Regions from separate parts of the Enterovibrio sp. FF113 genome, predicted to be linked through region 2. Evidence: predicted binding sites of a transcription regulator. Region 2 holds the regulator's gene; the other holds the start of a gene.

Region 1 (8,101 bases), on a different contig from region 2:
CTTTGGGGTTAAGCGGAGATTTGCCGGAGTTAGCGAAGAAATTAGGACCGAGGTCCTAGGACGTTGTTTCCCTTATCCTACAAACAAAAAAACGGCTCCCAAGGGAGCCGTTTTCATCTCTAAATCAGCGTATCGCCGACTGAATGAAGTGCTAAGCGATTACGCTTGGCCTTTAACTTCTTTCAGACCGTTGAAAGGTGCGCGTTCGCCCAGAGCTTCTTCGATACGGATAAGTTGGTTGTACTTAGCAACACGGTCAGAACGGCTCATAGAACCCGTCTTGATTTGGCCAGCAGCAGTACCAACAGCAAGGTCAGCGATAGTTGCATCTTCAGTTTCACCTGAACGGTGAGAGATAACTGCAGTGAAACCAGCGTCTTTAGCCATCTTGATAGCAGCCAAAGTTTCGGTTAGTGAACCGATTTGGTTGAACTTGATCAAGATAGAGTTAGTGATGCCTTCTTCGATACCACGAGCCAGAATCTTAGTGTTAGTCACGAACAGATCGTCACCCACTAGTTGGATTTTGTCGCCCAGCAGTTCAGTTTGGTGCTTGAAGCCAGCCCAATCAGATTCGTCCAGACCGTCTTCGATAGAAACGATTGGGAATTGATCAACGAGACCAGCAAGGTAGTGGTTGAACTCTTCAGCGGTGAAGGTTTTGCCTTCGCCTTTCATGTTGTAGATGCCAGCTTCTTTGTCGAAGAACTCAGATGCTGCACAGTCCATAGCAAGAGTGATGTCTTTGCCTAGCTCGTAGCCAGCAGCAGCAACTGCTTCTGCGATAACTTCTAGTGCTTCAGCGTTAGACTTAAGGTTAGGAGCGAAACCGCCTTCGTCACCAACTGCAGTGTTGTAGCCTTTAGACTTCAATACTTTCGCTAGGTTGTGGAATACTTCAGCACCCATGCGAACAGCTTCTTTCAAAGTTGCAGCGCCAACTGGCTGAATCATGAACTCTTGGATATCAACGTTGTTGTCAGCGTGCTCGCCACCGTTGATGATGTTCATCATTGGTAGAGGCATAGAGAACTGACCAGCAGTGCCGTTTAGTTCAGCAATGTGCTCGTACAGTGGCATGCCTTTAGCAGCAGCTGCTGCTTTTGCGTTCGCCAGAGATACCGCTAGGATTGCGTTAGCACCGAACTTAGATTTGTTCTCAGTACCGTCCAGGTCGATCATGATCTGGTCGATTTCTGCTTGGTTTTTCGCGTCTTTGCCTTCTAGAGCGTTAGCGATTTCGCCGTTTACTGCGCCGATTGCTTTCAGTACGCCTTTACCTAGGAAACGAGTTTTATCGCCATCACGTAGTTCAAGTGCTTCGCGTGAACCAGTAGATGCGCCTGATGGTGCAGCTGCCATACCAACGAAACCACCTTCCAGGTGTACTTCTGCTTCTACAGTTGGGTTACCGCGTGAATCGATGATTTCACGACCCAGAACTTTAACGATCTTAGACATTGTGTTTCCTCTCGTATGTCAATAGCTTAAAAATGCGAAAAGCGGCTGCACTACCTTCGCAACCGCTCCTTGTTCTCAGTTACAGCTCACCACGCTGATTTTTACCTGACGCAGCCACAAAACCTTCAAACAAAGGATGGCCATCGCGTGGGGTCGAGGTAAATTCAGGGTGGAACTGGCACGCCACAAACCATGGGTGCTCAGGATTTTCAATAATCTCAACCAGCTTCTTGTCCGCTGACAGACCCGATACCACAAGGCCGGCTTCTTCAAGTTGCGGACGTAGCACATTGTTGACTTCATAGCGGTGACGGTGACGCTCATGGATTGAAGCGTTGCCGTAAAGCTCACGCGCTTTGGTGCCGTCTTTCAGGTGACACAGCTGTGCGCCAAGACGCATGGTGCCGCCCAAATCGGACTTTTCAGTACGCTCTTCTACCTTACCTTCGCCGTCAACCCACTCGGTGATCAGGCCAACAACCGGGTACTTGGTCGCTTTGTTGAACTCAGTCGAGTTCGCGCCTTCCATGCCAACAACGTTGCGCGCATATTCGATCAGCGCCACTTGCATGCCAAGACAGATACCCAAGTAAGGGACTTTGTTTTCACGCGCGAATTTCGCTGCCAGAATTTTGCCTTCTACGCCGCGATCGCCGAAGCCACCCGGAACGAGAATAGCGTCCAAACCGTGAAGGACTTCTTCACCTTTGGTTTCTACATCTTGTGAGTCAACGTATTTGATCTTCACGGTCAGGCGATTTTTCAAGCCTGCGTGCTTCAACGCTTCGTTAACTGACTTGTAGGCATCGGGCAGTTCAATGTATTTGCCAACCATACCGATAGTGACTTCACCGGTTGGGTTCGCTTCTTCATAAATAACTTGTTCCCACTCTGTCAGATCAGCTTCTGGCGCTTCGATACCGAAACGCTTACAAACCAAATCATCCAAGCCTTGCGAACGGATCAGTGAAGGGATCTTGTAGATGGAATCTACATCCTTCATTGAGATAACGGCTTTTTCTTGCACGTTACAGAACAAGGCAATCTTAGAACGCTCATTCGCAGGAATAACGCGATCGCTACGGCACACCAAAATGTCTGGCTGAATACCGATAGATAGCAGTTCTTTCACAGAGTGTTGAGTAGGCTTGGTTTTCACTTCACCTGCCGCAGCAAGGTAAGGAACCAGAGTCAGGTGCATGAACATGGTGCGTTCACGACCTAGCTCAACCGCCAACTGACGGATAGCTTCAAGGAATGGCAATGACTCGATATCGCCCACCGTACCGCCGATCTCAACGATAGTCACATCGTGACCTTCGCCGCCCGCAAGCACACGCTCTTTGATAGAGTTGGTGATATGAGGAATAACCTGGATGGTTGCACCCAAGTAGTCGCCTCGGCGCTCTTTACGCAATACGTCTGAATATACACGACCAGACGTAAAGTTATTGCGCTTAGTCATCTTGGTGCGGATGAAACGCTCGTAGTGACCCAAATCTAGGTCGGTTTCTGCACCGTCTTCCGTAACGAATACTTCACCGTGCTGGGTTGGGCTCATCGTGCCCGGATCCAAGTTGATGTAAGGGTCAAGCTTCATCATGGTCACATTAAGACCACGTGCTTCTAAAATCGCTGCCAATGACGCTGCAGCAATACCCTTACCGAGGGAGGAAACCACCCCGCCAGTTACAAAAATGTAATTCGTTGTCATGCTAAACCTGAGAGTTGGATTTAGGGGAAATATTGGAAATCTGGACGGGACGACATGTTACCAGAGCCCGAAACTTCCCACAACGTGAAAACTATCACACGGCGTACCCTTTTTTTTTGTTGTAAATCAATTCAGCGATTCACACTGGTTTGTTGCCTTCGTCACATTTCACTTGCTGCCAGAGTTTTTCGAGTTCATCTTGCTGAGTTTCCTGCAAGTTTTTACCATTTTCGCGTAATTTCATTTCAATTTGACGAAAACGATTTTCAAATTTTAAATTGGCCTGTCGTAACGCCTTTTCTGGGTTGGTTCCCACATACCGTGACAAATTCACCACGGAAAACAGTAAGTCGCCCATTTCTTCATCAACACGAGCCTGGTTCACGTTCACCATCAACGCTTCTTCCATGACTTCTTCAAGTTCTTCTTGCACCTTGTCGGCAACAGGCCCAATCGCATCCCAATCAAAACCAACACTGGCACAGCGTTTTTGTAGCTTAGCGGCTCGCCCCAATGCGGGCAGTGCCGTTGGTACATCATCGAGAATACTCAATTCGGCGTCTGGTTCGGCTTTAGCGGCTCGCTCTTGCGCTTTGATGCCTTCCCAATCTGCTGCTTGCAACGGATTGCCATCAGCGTCTTTCTCACCAAACACATGGGGATGACGGCGCACCAACTTGTCACAAATCGCACCAACCACGTCGTCGAATTCAAAGTCACCCTGCTCTTTGCCGAGTTGACTATAGAACACAATTTGGAACAAAAGATCACCCAACTCGTCACGCACATCGCCCCAATTTTGGCGCTCGATGGCATCGACTGTCTCGAAAGTTTCTTCGATGGTGTAAGGAATTATGGAGTTGAACGTCTGCTTTTTATCCCAAGGACACCCATTTTTCGGGTCTCGTAGGGTCGCCATAATTTCGAGCAATTCTTGCATTCGCGACATTTTATTCATGCCTATTTATCCATTGTCAGTTTGTTTTAACGCCGTCTTGAAATAAAAAAGGAAAGCCTCTGCTTCCCTTTCTGGGCTGATACCCGAGCAAGCTTCCCATCCTTGCACAACGAGAGTTTACGCAGGTATAAGACTAACGAAGCCGCTTCGCTTCATGCACGTCCTTCACCTGCTCAAGGCGGGTGATCACTCGACTCAGCACATCAAGATCACTTAGCTCAAGATCAAAATCCATGATGGATATGTTCTGCTTGTAATCAACTCGACTTTGCATGCCCGACACCCTGACTTTTTCATTGGTCAGCATGCTAGAAAGATCTTTAATCAAGCCGTTACGTTCTGACGCCAAAACACGCACGGTAATTTGGTAACTGCCGACAAATCCGCCCCCCCATACCGTATCAATAATACGCTCGGGTGCATGATGACGAAGATCTGCCAACTGTTCACAATCAGAACGGTGAACCGAAATACCGCGTCCCTGTGTGACGTAGCCTTCAATAGCATCACCAGGAATGGGCTGACAGCAACGTGCAAGGTGCGTCATCAGGTTATCAACCCCTTCTACCACCACCGCGTCTCTGCGCGGTTTTTTAGGGACAGGAGAGCTCTCCACCTGCTCCAGCTTCGCTCGTAACTGTTTGTCTTCTTCTTCCTTTGTCGGTTTATTGACAATGGAATTGATGAAATTCACCACCTGATTGATGCGTAAATCGCCACTACCGACACCGGCGTAAACTTCATCAAGGCTATTCATGTTGAAGCGCTTCATGGCTAAGGTGGCATCTTTACTGGCGGCACCAATTTTGGTCAGTTCGGCATCGAGGATCTCTTTGCCCGCAATCATGTTCTTTTCACGCGATTGCTTGCGGAACCATGCATTAATTTTGGCACGAGCACGACCTGAATTGACGAAGCCCAAACTTGGGTTTAGCCAGTCACGTGACGGGTTCGGCTCTTTTTGCGTGATGATTTCGACTTGATCGCCCATTTGCAGGTGGTAAGTGAACGGCACGATGCGGCCTTCCACTTTGGTACCAATACAACGGTGCCCCACTTCCGAGTGAATGTGGTAGGCGAAATCTAGTGGTGTTGCACCAATGGGCAAGTCGACCACATCACCGCGCGGAGTAAAGGCGTAGACACGATCATCAAACACTTGGCTTCGCAACTCATCGAGCATTTCGCCCGAATCAGACATCTCTTCTTGCCACGCCAGCAGTTTACGTAGCCACGTGATTTTCTCGTCGTAACCACTACGTCCCGTCGTTGCACCTTCCTTGTATTTCCAGTGCGCGGCGACGCCTAGCTCGGCATCATCATGCATTTGCTTGGTGCGAATTTGGATCTCGACCGTTTTCCCTTCTGGCCCCAACACCACGGTGTGGATAGACTGATAACCGTTAGGTTTAGGATTAGCGACGTAGTCGTCGAATTCTTTGGGAAGGTGGCGATATTTGGTGTGCACTGCCCCTAGTGCGGCATAGCAATCTTGAAGCTGGTCAGCAATGATACGCACAGCGCGAACATCAAACAGCTCATCAAAAGCAAGGCTCTTTTTCTGCATCTTACGCCAGATGCTGTAGATGTGCTTAGGGCGGCCGTAAACCTGCGCATTGATGTTGGAAGCGCTCATTGACTGCTGTAAGTCCGTGACGAACGTATCGATGTATTCTTCGCGGTCAATACGTCGTTCAGCTAGCTGTTTGGCAATTTGCTTGTAGGTATCTGAATGCTGATAACGGAAGGTGTAATCTTCGATTTCCCACTTCAGCTGACCAATCCCTAATCGATTGGCCAATGGCGCATAAATATTGGCGCACTCTTTAGCGACGGCCTTTCGTACATTGTCCGGCTCATTTTTCACTTCACGCAGATAACTGATCCGCTCTGCCAGTTTGATCACCACACAACGAAAGTCATCCACCATCGACAGCAACATGCGGCGTACGTTATCCACTTGCGCTGACGTCGCTTCTTCGTCGTTGGCATTCAGATGACGAATAGACGCCATTTCCTGCACGCCATCCACCAGCTTGGCGATGGTGCTGCCATAGCGTTCTTTGAGCACGTCGTGAGCCAGCAAGCCATCTTCCACCACAGGGAAGAGTAACGCCGCGATCAAGGTTTCCTTGTCCATACTTAAGGTGACAAGGATTTCAATCATCTCTCGACCAAACCATAACGGCTGCGCCATGGCTTGCTCGTCGCCCAGCGTTTGGCAGTCATAATAAGCATCAATCAACGCCTGCGAAACATCCGCGTCTTGGGCGAGACCATCTACCCAGCGTTCAAGTAAAAAATCTTTGTTGTCATTTAGGTGCGCGCCACGAATTGCGACCATTTCACTATCCTGTTTTTCTAATCCTTACCGGCAATCATCATGGTTGCCGGTTTCGAGCGACTTAGGCTTTGATAAACAATGCCATCGACTCTAAGTGCCCGGTATGGGGGAACATGTCCAACATGCCCAACCTGGCTAACTTGTATCCTTTATCGAGCAGTACTTGGCTGTCTCTTGCCAGTGTTGCAGGGTTACAAGAGACATACACGATACGCTCGGCACGTGATTGTGCCACATAAGGCATAACCCCTAAAGCGCCAGCACGTGCAGGATCGAGCAAAATTTTGCTATAGCGCTGCTTGCCCCACTCGGTCTTACCTGCATCCAGTTCAAGGTTTGCGTGGTAGAACGCCACGTTGTCTAAACCATTGTGCGTTGCGTTGTCGCTGGCACGCTGCACCATGTCCTCAACGCCTTCAACGCCCACAACCGACTCTGCTTTGCCTGCAATCGGTAAACTGAAGTTACCTAGACCACAGAACAAATCGAGCACCTTGTCGTCGTTATTAAGATCTAGCCAATCAAGTGCCTGGGCAATCATTTTTTGGTTAATGTCGGCGTTGACCTGAATAAAGTCCTGCGGTTCAAAAGAAAGCGACAGCGTACCCAACGAATAATGTGGCGCGTCACCACACATACGCTCGGCGTTGCCTTCACCTTGTTGGAGATACAAAATCAACGCCTTGTCATCGGCAAACCGTTTAAGACTCGCCATGTCTTCGTCATGCAGTGTCTTAATCGCCCGCACCAGCAGCACCCGCCCTGCATCTGACTCCACCAGCTCAACGTGCCCGATAACACGACGACCACGCAACGCATCCAGTAGCGAATAGACCTCGGGAAGCAGAGCATCAAGTTGTTTGTCTAAAACCGGACAATGGGTCACCGTCACGATTTCTTTTGAGCTCCGCTGGCGAAAGCCCATTTCCAGCTCGCCCGTTTTACTGATTTTCACGCTCAATCGCGCACGGCGCCGATATCCCTGCCCTTCTGAACGCACAGGCGCATCTTGAGTTAAATCCGCAGCGGCAAATTTTTTCATCAGCTGAGAAAGTGAATTTTGCTTGGCTTTAATCTGTGCATCATGTCCAAGGTGTTGCAAGTTACACCCCCCGCACACACCGTAGTGGGCACAAAATGGCTCTATTCGTTCAGCACTTGGTGTTACCACCTTGATCAATTTGGCACGAGCAAACTGGCGCTTATCTTCTGTCAACTGCGCCACGACTTCTTCGCCCGCTAATGCCCCGGCAATAAACACCGGTCTTTTTCCGTCAAAAGCCACACCATCACCTTGATGGTCAAGACGCTCAACCGTGAAGGCCTTGTGTTTGGTATCGAGATTTTTCTTCTTCTGTGGCTGAAAAAAACGCGCCATGTTGGTTTTCCAATGTCGGCCATCACCCCCCTTTCCTGCGGTGGGCATGGCAGTGAATCGTATATTGGCGGACAGCGGGTTGTGATAACCTGCTGAATTCTCGCCGACAGCTTTGGTGTACAGCCGTACCTAGGATTAGAATGTAGTCATAGGTACTGGATATGTAGGTACTAAACAAACGGCTATTGAATAAATAGCTCGGTAAAAAACAGCGATACGATGAACAATGACGTCATGACATATATG
Region 2 (8,101 bases):
GACTTTCTCGATCTGTGCTGGACAGAGCCACCAGAACAAGCCCAAGGCAAACCTGTGGTTATCTTGTTTCATGGTTTAGCGGGGTGTTTTTACAGCCCATACGCCAATGGCCTGCTCAACGCCTTCAAACAACAAGGTTGGCTCGGTGTCATGATGCATTTTCGAGGCTGTAGCGGTCTGATTAATCGCCAGCCACGCAGCTACCATTCAGGTGAAACCAGCGATGCGCGCTTTGTTCTGGAATACATCAGTACCCGTTTTCCCGACGTACCTAGGGTTGCAACGGGCGTGTCACTGGGCGGCAATATGTTGGTGCGCTATCTGGCCGAATTTAACCATGACCCGTTGATTAACGCCGGCTGTGTGATCAGCCCGCCTCTCGATTTAGCGGCTTGTTCATCGCGCATCCAGCTCGGGTTTTCCAAGGTTTATCAGGCTTACTTGCTGCGTTCAATGAATCGTACCCTGTCGAAAAAGCTCGAACGTCACCCCGAAATCGGTCATTGGAAAAGTGGTCAGAAAGTAAAGATTTCAACACTGTATCAGTTCGATGAAACCGTCACGGCACCACTCCATGCATTTAAAAGCGCGGAGGATTATTACAAACTATGCAGTGGGTTATCTGTCTTACAAGACATTGCGACACCGCTGAAAGTGATCCATGCTAAAGATGACCCATTTATGACACAGGCAGTGATACCAACCGGTCACCTGCCCGATAACATTGATTACCATTTAACAGAGTATGGCGGTCATGTTGGCTTCGTGTCAGGTACGCTCAAGCACCCCGAGTTTTGGCTTGAGAAGGAAGTACCACGCTGGTTAGCCCTGCACTTAGAATAGCCACAACACGCAGGGCGAGAGAGGTGAAATATGACATTATCTCGCACTGCTTTTTCGCTATTGGCGATATCTTTCTTTGTGCCCAGTGCCCATGCCGATACCATGCGCTTTGGGCCACTCATTTCACAAAGCCAAGCGCCACTGCAAATCACAGGGTTAACGCCCATCATGCAAGACCCCACGCTTTTGCAAGCGGATGAAACGGAGGTATTTGCCTCTGCAACGATGGCAAGCGTGTGGGCGAATACCCCAGAATATCAATTCGATTATTACCACAATCAATTCATGCTCGGTTTCATGCATGCACTCAGTGAAGAGACAAAGTTCGGTGTTTGGTATCAATACCGTTATGCTGCCAATAATCGTCTAGATGGGCTGACGGAAAAGTTTCACAGCGTTTTTGGCATTGATCAAAATGGGCGCACCGAGGTCAATGAAAACCGCTTTTATATCGACTATCCCAGCGACAACAACGATCCAATGGAAGATTTTGTCGGCGACCCATTGCTAAGCGCCATTAACCTCTATGGTGAACAGACCCTCTATCGCACAACGCACCATGCCATTAGCCTAGGCGTCACCTTGTTTTTCAATCGCGTCAGCCACGGCATTTTTACCAACACGTCTTTTGAACAGTCTTTGCAGGTCAATTACGCCTACCAACAAGAAAATCATCACGTAACAGCGACTATTGCGATGGTGCATCGACCCAACAAACAGCAACATTTCGCTCCGGTAAAGTCCGTCGGAATGAATGGAGGAATTAGCTACCAGTATCGATGGCGAGAAAACCATGACTTCATTGGTGAATACCTTATCTCACAAGCTAAAACTGACAGTAAGGAGTTGGGAGAGCTCACATCACCCGTTCATGAGTTCGCGCTAGGTTATCGCTACCTTTTTGATACCAGTGCGATAGAATTGTTGGCACTAGAAAACATGTTTAACCACGATAACAGCACCGATATCGTGTTTAGTGCCACTTTCCGCCACCGTTTTATGTTGTAGGTATCGCGATGATCATCCCTTGGCAAGAAATCCCAGAAGAGACCCTGAAAAACTTGGTTGAGCACTTTGTGCTGCGCGAGGGCACAGACTATGGCGAGCAAGAAGCAAGCTTCGATGAAAAAGTCGAACAAGTCTATGTCCTGCTCAAGAACAAAGAAGCCATGGTGGTCTATTCTGAGTTACACGAAACGGTCGATATCAAGCACGCGCGATCACTCAGCGCTTAACGTCTGCTTGACCAATACGCTACACCCTGTTAATTGTTTGACATCATTTTAAAAATTGACAGGGTTTGTCATGTCTGCAAAACACCCGATTATTGCAGTCACCGGTTCATCTGGGGCAGGAACCACCACCACTTCCGACGCATTTCGGAAGATATTCAATATGATGGACATCCGCGCGGCCTGGGTTGAAGGCGACAGTTTTCACCGTTTTACGCGTCCTGAAATGGACGTTGAAATTCGCAAGGCCAGAGAGCAGGGTCGTCACATCAGCTATTTTGGCCCTCAAGCCAATGATTTCCCAAGACTAGAATCCTTTTTCGATGAATATGGCAAACACGGTACGGGACAATTCCGCCGTTACTTGCATACGTTTGATGAAGCAGTGCCGTATAACCAAATGCCAGGTACGTTTACGGCATGGCAAGATTTGCCAGAGAATAACGACTTAATGTTCTATGAAGGGCTTCACGGCGGTATTGCCGACGGCGAAATTAACGTGGCTCAGCATGTTGATTTGCTCATTGGCATGGTGCCAATTGTGAACCTGGAGTGGATTCAGAAATTTGTTCGCGACACGCGCGACCGCGGCCACTCACGAGAAGCCGTGACGGACTCCATCGTGCGCTCAATGGACGATTATCTTAACTACATCACGCCGCAGTTTAGTCGCACACACATTAACTTCCAGCGCGTACCGACCGTTGATACCTCTAACCCGCTTAACGCTAAAGGCATTCCAAGTCTTGATGAAAGCTTTGTCGTGATACGTTTTCGCGGCATCAAGAAAGTGGATTTCCCTTATTTTCTGGCCGTGATCCAAGGCTCTTTCATGTCACGGCATGACACCTTGGTTGTGCCTGGGGGCAAAATGAGCTTCGCCATGGAGTTGATCATCCAACCGCTTATTCAGCAGTTAATCGAAACGGGCAAGATAAGCTAAGCCCACGAGAGCCTCCCTTTTCTGTATGAAGATCTTGGCAATCCATTGATAAACAGCCAATAGCAAAAAAGGAGGGCATGCCCTCCTTTGTTTTATGGTCACTTCCAACAAAACCGCAAACACGCCATTAAGCCGCCTCACGAACCTCGTAAGAGTGGGTCATTTCAATACTGGCACCCAACATCAAACACACCGAGCAGTATTTCTCTAGGCTGTCTTTGACCGCAGAAGCCACCAATGCTTCATCCAATGCGGTACCTGTGACCACAAAGTGAATATTGATCTGGGTAAACAAGCGCGGTGCTTGCTCTCGGCGCTCTGCCGTCAGTTCGGCTTCACAATATGACACTGCTTGATTAGCCGCTTTAAGCGCTGCAACAACGTCGACAGAGCTGCATCCACCGGCCCCCATCAGCACCATTTCCATTGGACTCGGGGCTTTTTCTCCGCCATTCCCATCCATCACGATGCTATGACCTGAATTCGACTGCCCTAAAAACGTCTCTTTTCCGCACCACTTGACGCTTGCTCGCATCTATTTCTCCTGTTTACTTTCAGTGTCGTGATCTTGTCCACGTTTTTAGCCTTTAATAGGGGGGGAAGTCCATATCAAAATCAAGAAATCGTGCTGGAAAAAGGATAAACTCAATGACTCAAACAGAGAGCTTGTAGCCTGACGGTTGACACTTTATGCTATCCCACGGACTTGTGCCGCAGGACGGTGGGCTAAGGAAGACTCATCAGGCAACAACTGCAGAGGAAATGAGAGATATGGTTCCAGGAAAACCTCAAACAGACCCAACACTAGAGTGGTTCCTTTCACACTGCCACATTCATAAGTACCCATCAAAAAGTACGCTGATTCATGCTGGTGAGAAAGCTGAAACGCTTTATTACATCGTGAAAGGCTCTGTGGCTGTACTGATCAAGGATGAAGAAGGCAAAGAGATGATCCTTTCTTACCTCAACCAGGGCGACTTCATTGGCGAACTGGGCTTATTTGAGGAAGATCAGGAGCGTACAGCTTGGGTTCGCGCTAAATCTCCATGCGAAGTCGCTGAAATCTCATTCAAAAAATTCCGTCAGCTGATTCAAGTGAATCCAGACATTCTGATGCGCCTTTCTTCTCAGATGGCTCGTCGTTTGCAAATCACTAGCCAAAAAGTTGGTGATTTAGCATTCCTAGATGTGACTGGTCGTATCGCGCAAACACTGCTTAATCTGGCGAAACAACCAGATGCTATGACTCACCCAGACGGTATGCAAATCAAGATCACCCGTCAGGAAATCGGTCAAATCGTAGGTTGCTCACGTGAAACCGTTGGTCGTATTCTGAAGATGCTGGAAGAGCAGAATCTAATTTCTGCACACGGTAAAACTATCGTGGTATACGGTACTCGCTAAGCATTATTGCTTTGAAATGAAAGCCACCATTATGGTGGCTTTTTTGTTTAAGCATGATCACTATCACGTCAAAAAATCCACAAAACCCCTTTCCCAGTGCTACCTTTCAATGCAAAGCATGTATACATTTACGTGCAACGTTTTTTTGCGATGATGGAGCATCGATATGGACTTGGAACATCAAGCGTTTAGCCGCATAAATACGACACCTGCCGTCGTCCCTTGGGGTCAGGTCAGCATCGAATTGACTGGCTTTGCTGGTATGTCTCACTATCAGCTACAGCGCATGCTCGGTGATGACGGACGCAAATCAACACCGACCTCTCACGAAGAGTGGCCATCAAACTTGGTATCAGAGCGCAATTAGATCGGCGAACGGTACACGCGATGGGCAATCGCTACAGGAGTAGCGACTGCATGAGCCACTAACGGTCCCTACTTATCGGTACTTTCAAAGATTTTATCTGCCGAGGCCTCAACAAACCCTTGATACAGGCTTCCGTTCGGTAACGGGTAACGTTTGGCAAACTCATAAAACCCACCCGGGATCATCAGTTCTTCATCACTAAAGCGCACCGTCACTTTGTCCGCCATGGTTGCCGATTGCTCCAAGCGCACTTGCGGACCCCCTTTCACCTCACCGCCAGATTCATTAATCGCAAAACCTGACTCTCGCAGCAATTGGTTCACATCCAACACGTCATGGAGCGTACTCAATTGATTCACACTCACCGTGAAATGATTGGCACCAAAGCCATGAGCAGACAGCCAACCTGCATATTCACTTTCCGCCGCTAACTGATGATAAGTTTCCGTGTCAATGCCCCACAAACGACCACCATACAAGAACGCGGGATCATTAAGTGCTGTGTCATCTACCTGATCAACCAAGGCACGAACAGCCTGCTGCAGTTCCGTGGAACACTGTCCCACCAGCAACTCACTGATAAACACTTTGGGTGCATCAGGGTTAGGATGCTCATAATGCCGCGCGTACAGTTTTTTCGCTTTGAAATGGTACTCCCCTTTAGGGGTATAACCGATGGCGATAAACGGCGCAGCCAAACGATCTAGCCCCACCTTGGGTAACGCAAAAGTGCGCAACGCGATGTGGTCATTGAGAAGCGGACTGCCCTCTTCTAATAACGCATGCACTTTTGCTGCCGACGGGCATAACCTATCGATATAGTCTTTCCAAAGCTCATCAAATAAAGCCTGAACGCGCTCCATCACATCCTCCTACATTGAGTGTTCGGTAGTTACTTATCTTTTGTTACAACGACAGCCCAGGGCTGAGTTGATCAGGCAAGGACACATCCTCACCTTCCATTGACGCCATAGGATAAGCGCAATAGTCAGCGGCATAGTAAGCACTTGGTCGTAAATTGCCTGATGCTCCCGGCCCGCCGAAAGGTGCATCACCACTCGCGCCCGTTAGCTGGCGATTGCGATTAACGATACCTGCGCGAATATGGTCAAGAAAATACGCCCATTCTGCGTCATCGGTTGAAATTAACCCTGCCGACAAACCGTAGCGGGTATCATTGGCCAGCGTGACTGCGTCTTCAAGAGAGTCATAACGCACCACTTGAAGTAGTGGCCCGAAATATTCTTCATCAGGCAATTGAGCCACTTGGCTCACTTCAATAATGCCCGGAGTGACGACGGCATCATGCAGCAACTGGGCTTTTAGAAGCGGCTGCCCACCCAGTGATTCGAGATTGCCCTGAGCAGCAAGAATGCCTTCTGCTGCGCGCACAGAGATTTGTGACCCCATGAACGAGGCAGGTTGATCAAATTGACCACCCACTTTGATGTTTTTGGCCATCTCAACCAAACGCGAAAGCAATGCATCACCGCGATCGCCTTTCGGTACATAAAGACGACGAGCACAGGTGCAACGCTGCCCTGCACTGATAAATGCGGATTGAATGATGGTATACACGGTGGCATCAAGATCGCCGTATTGATCGGAAATCACCATCGGGTTATTTCCGCCCATTTCCAACGCCAACATTTTGCCCGGCTCTCCCGCAAATTGACGATGCAGAATATGACCTGTGTTAGCGCTACCTGTGAACAACAGACCATCGATGCCTTTAGATTGTGCCAGCGCCTCGCCCGTTTCACGCCCTCCTTGGACCATATTGATCACGCCTTTCGGCAGTCCCGCCTCAATCCAAAGCTTAATGGTTTCTTCTGCTGTTTTTGGCGTTAAATCCGAAGGTTTAAATACCACGGTATTCCCCGCCAACAACGCGGGAACAATATGACCGTTCGGCAAATGTCCGGGGAAATTGTAAGGCCCAAATATCGCCATTACCCCTAGAGGGCGATGGCGTAGCACCGCCTGTGTGCCAGCAACATCTTTGCTGCGCTCACCCGTTCGTTCTTGATAAGCACGCAGTGAAAGGGCAATTTTCCCGACCATGGCAGCAGCTTCAGTGCGGGTTTCCCACAGTGGCTTACCGGTTTCTTCGGCAATCACTTGTGCCATGTGTTCGCTGTTTTCTTTTAGCTTCTCGGCAAAACGTTCGACCAGTGCCTGACGTTCTGCGAAAGCGGTGTGCTTCCATGTGGCAAACGCGTCTCTCGCCGAACTCACAGCGGCTTCCACTTGTGGAGATGTGGCTGCTCGTCCCTGCCATATTGACTCACTGTTAAACGGATTCAGTGAATCAAACATATCGCCATCACCCGCGATGGGCTGGTTATCAATCCATTGTGTCATCATCTACTCCTACACCGACACGAGTCGCACGTTATCACCATTTTTGACACTCAACGCATCGGCGACTTCTTGGCTGATCAACGCTTCATTGCGCTCTTCGTCCACACCAATCTTGGCGGACGTGGCGCGAAAATTTTGAAAGTCACTGTTACAAATCAGGTAATCCTGCGCACTGCTGTGCTCCGCAATCTTCACCCTTGCAGTGAACGAGCGGCGAATAGAATCAATGTTCTGACGTAGACACTCCACTGTAGGCCCCGCATCAAAAATATCGACGTAGCCACGACGCGTGAAGCCTTCCTTTTCAAGCAAACGCAGCGCTGGACGGGTTTTTTCATGCACCTCACCAATCACTGCACGGGCTTCATCACTCAACAGGTTGACGTAAATCGGCAACTTGGGCATCAAATCCGCGATAAAGCCTTTCTGTCCAATGCCAGTTAAATAATCCGCCAGCGTAAAATCAATCGAAAAGAAATGCTCTTTCAGCCACTTCCAAAACGGTGAGTTACCTTCTTCATCAGACACGCCGCGCATTTCAGCGAAAATCACGTCTGAGAACTTTTCGGGGAACTGCGCCAGCATCAAGAAGCGGCATTTCGACAGCAACTTACCATTGAGACCACCACGAAACTCTGGGCGTAAAAACAGGGTGCATATTTCTGTCGCGCCCGTGTAGTTATTGCCAAAGGTCAGCACTTCTACCACGTTGTGGACATTTAACCGGCGTGAGTGATGCACCACCTTGCTGATGTGGTAGCTGTAAAACGGATTGTCCATCCCAATCGCTGCTTCAATACCCGTCGTACCTGCGATCTCTCCCGTTTCAGTGTCCTCAGCAACCATGAGGTAACCTTCGGTGCCTGGCGCTTGGGCATCGCGGCCAAAACTGTCTACCGAGTGGTCGATACGGCCTTGGATCAATTCATCATTGACCGGCAGCGACGT

What was found. Region 2 encodes CRP, which controls carbon source genes, mostly activating them, when cyclic AMP is high. Its sites were predicted from a motif close to TGTGANNNNNNTCACA; they were not measured.
Region 1: the regulator CRP is predicted to act here: its motif matches at 3,259-3,274, upstream of ACED36_RS21320 (CTP synthase).

The regions. Positions count from the first base shown of each region.
Region 1 covers NZ_JBGONO010000039.1:6,866-14,966, forward strand. The annotation lists gene ACED36_RS21310 (FAD-dependent 2-octaprenylphenol hydroxylase) at 1-59, shown strand, start outside; gene eno (phosphopyruvate hydratase) at 160-1,461, opposite strand; gene ACED36_RS21320 (CTP synthase) at 1,541-3,175, opposite strand; gene mazG (nucleoside triphosphate pyrophosphohydrolase) at 3,315-4,133, opposite strand; gene relA (GTP diphosphokinase) at 4,267-6,477, opposite strand; gene rlmD (23S rRNA (uracil(1939)-C(5))-methyltransferase RlmD) at 6,539-7,855, opposite strand.
Region 2 covers NZ_JBGONO010000004.1:197,791-205,891, reverse strand. The annotation lists gene ACED36_RS04915 (hydrolase) at 1-843, shown strand, start outside; gene ACED36_RS04910 (DUF3187 family protein) at 874-1,851, shown strand; gene ACED36_RS04905 (YheU family protein) at 1,860-2,078, shown strand; gene ACED36_RS04900 (phosphoribulokinase) at 2,149-3,018, shown strand; gene ACED36_RS04895 (OsmC family protein) at 3,146-3,553, opposite strand; gene crp (cAMP-activated global transcriptional regulator CRP) at 3,790-4,422, shown strand; gene ACED36_RS04885 (hypothetical protein) at 4,589-4,789, shown strand; gene ACED36_RS04880 (DUF1338 domain-containing protein) at 4,858-5,652, opposite strand; gene astD (succinylglutamate-semialdehyde dehydrogenase) at 5,696-7,153, opposite strand; gene astA (arginine N-succinyltransferase) at 7,163-8,101, opposite strand, start outside.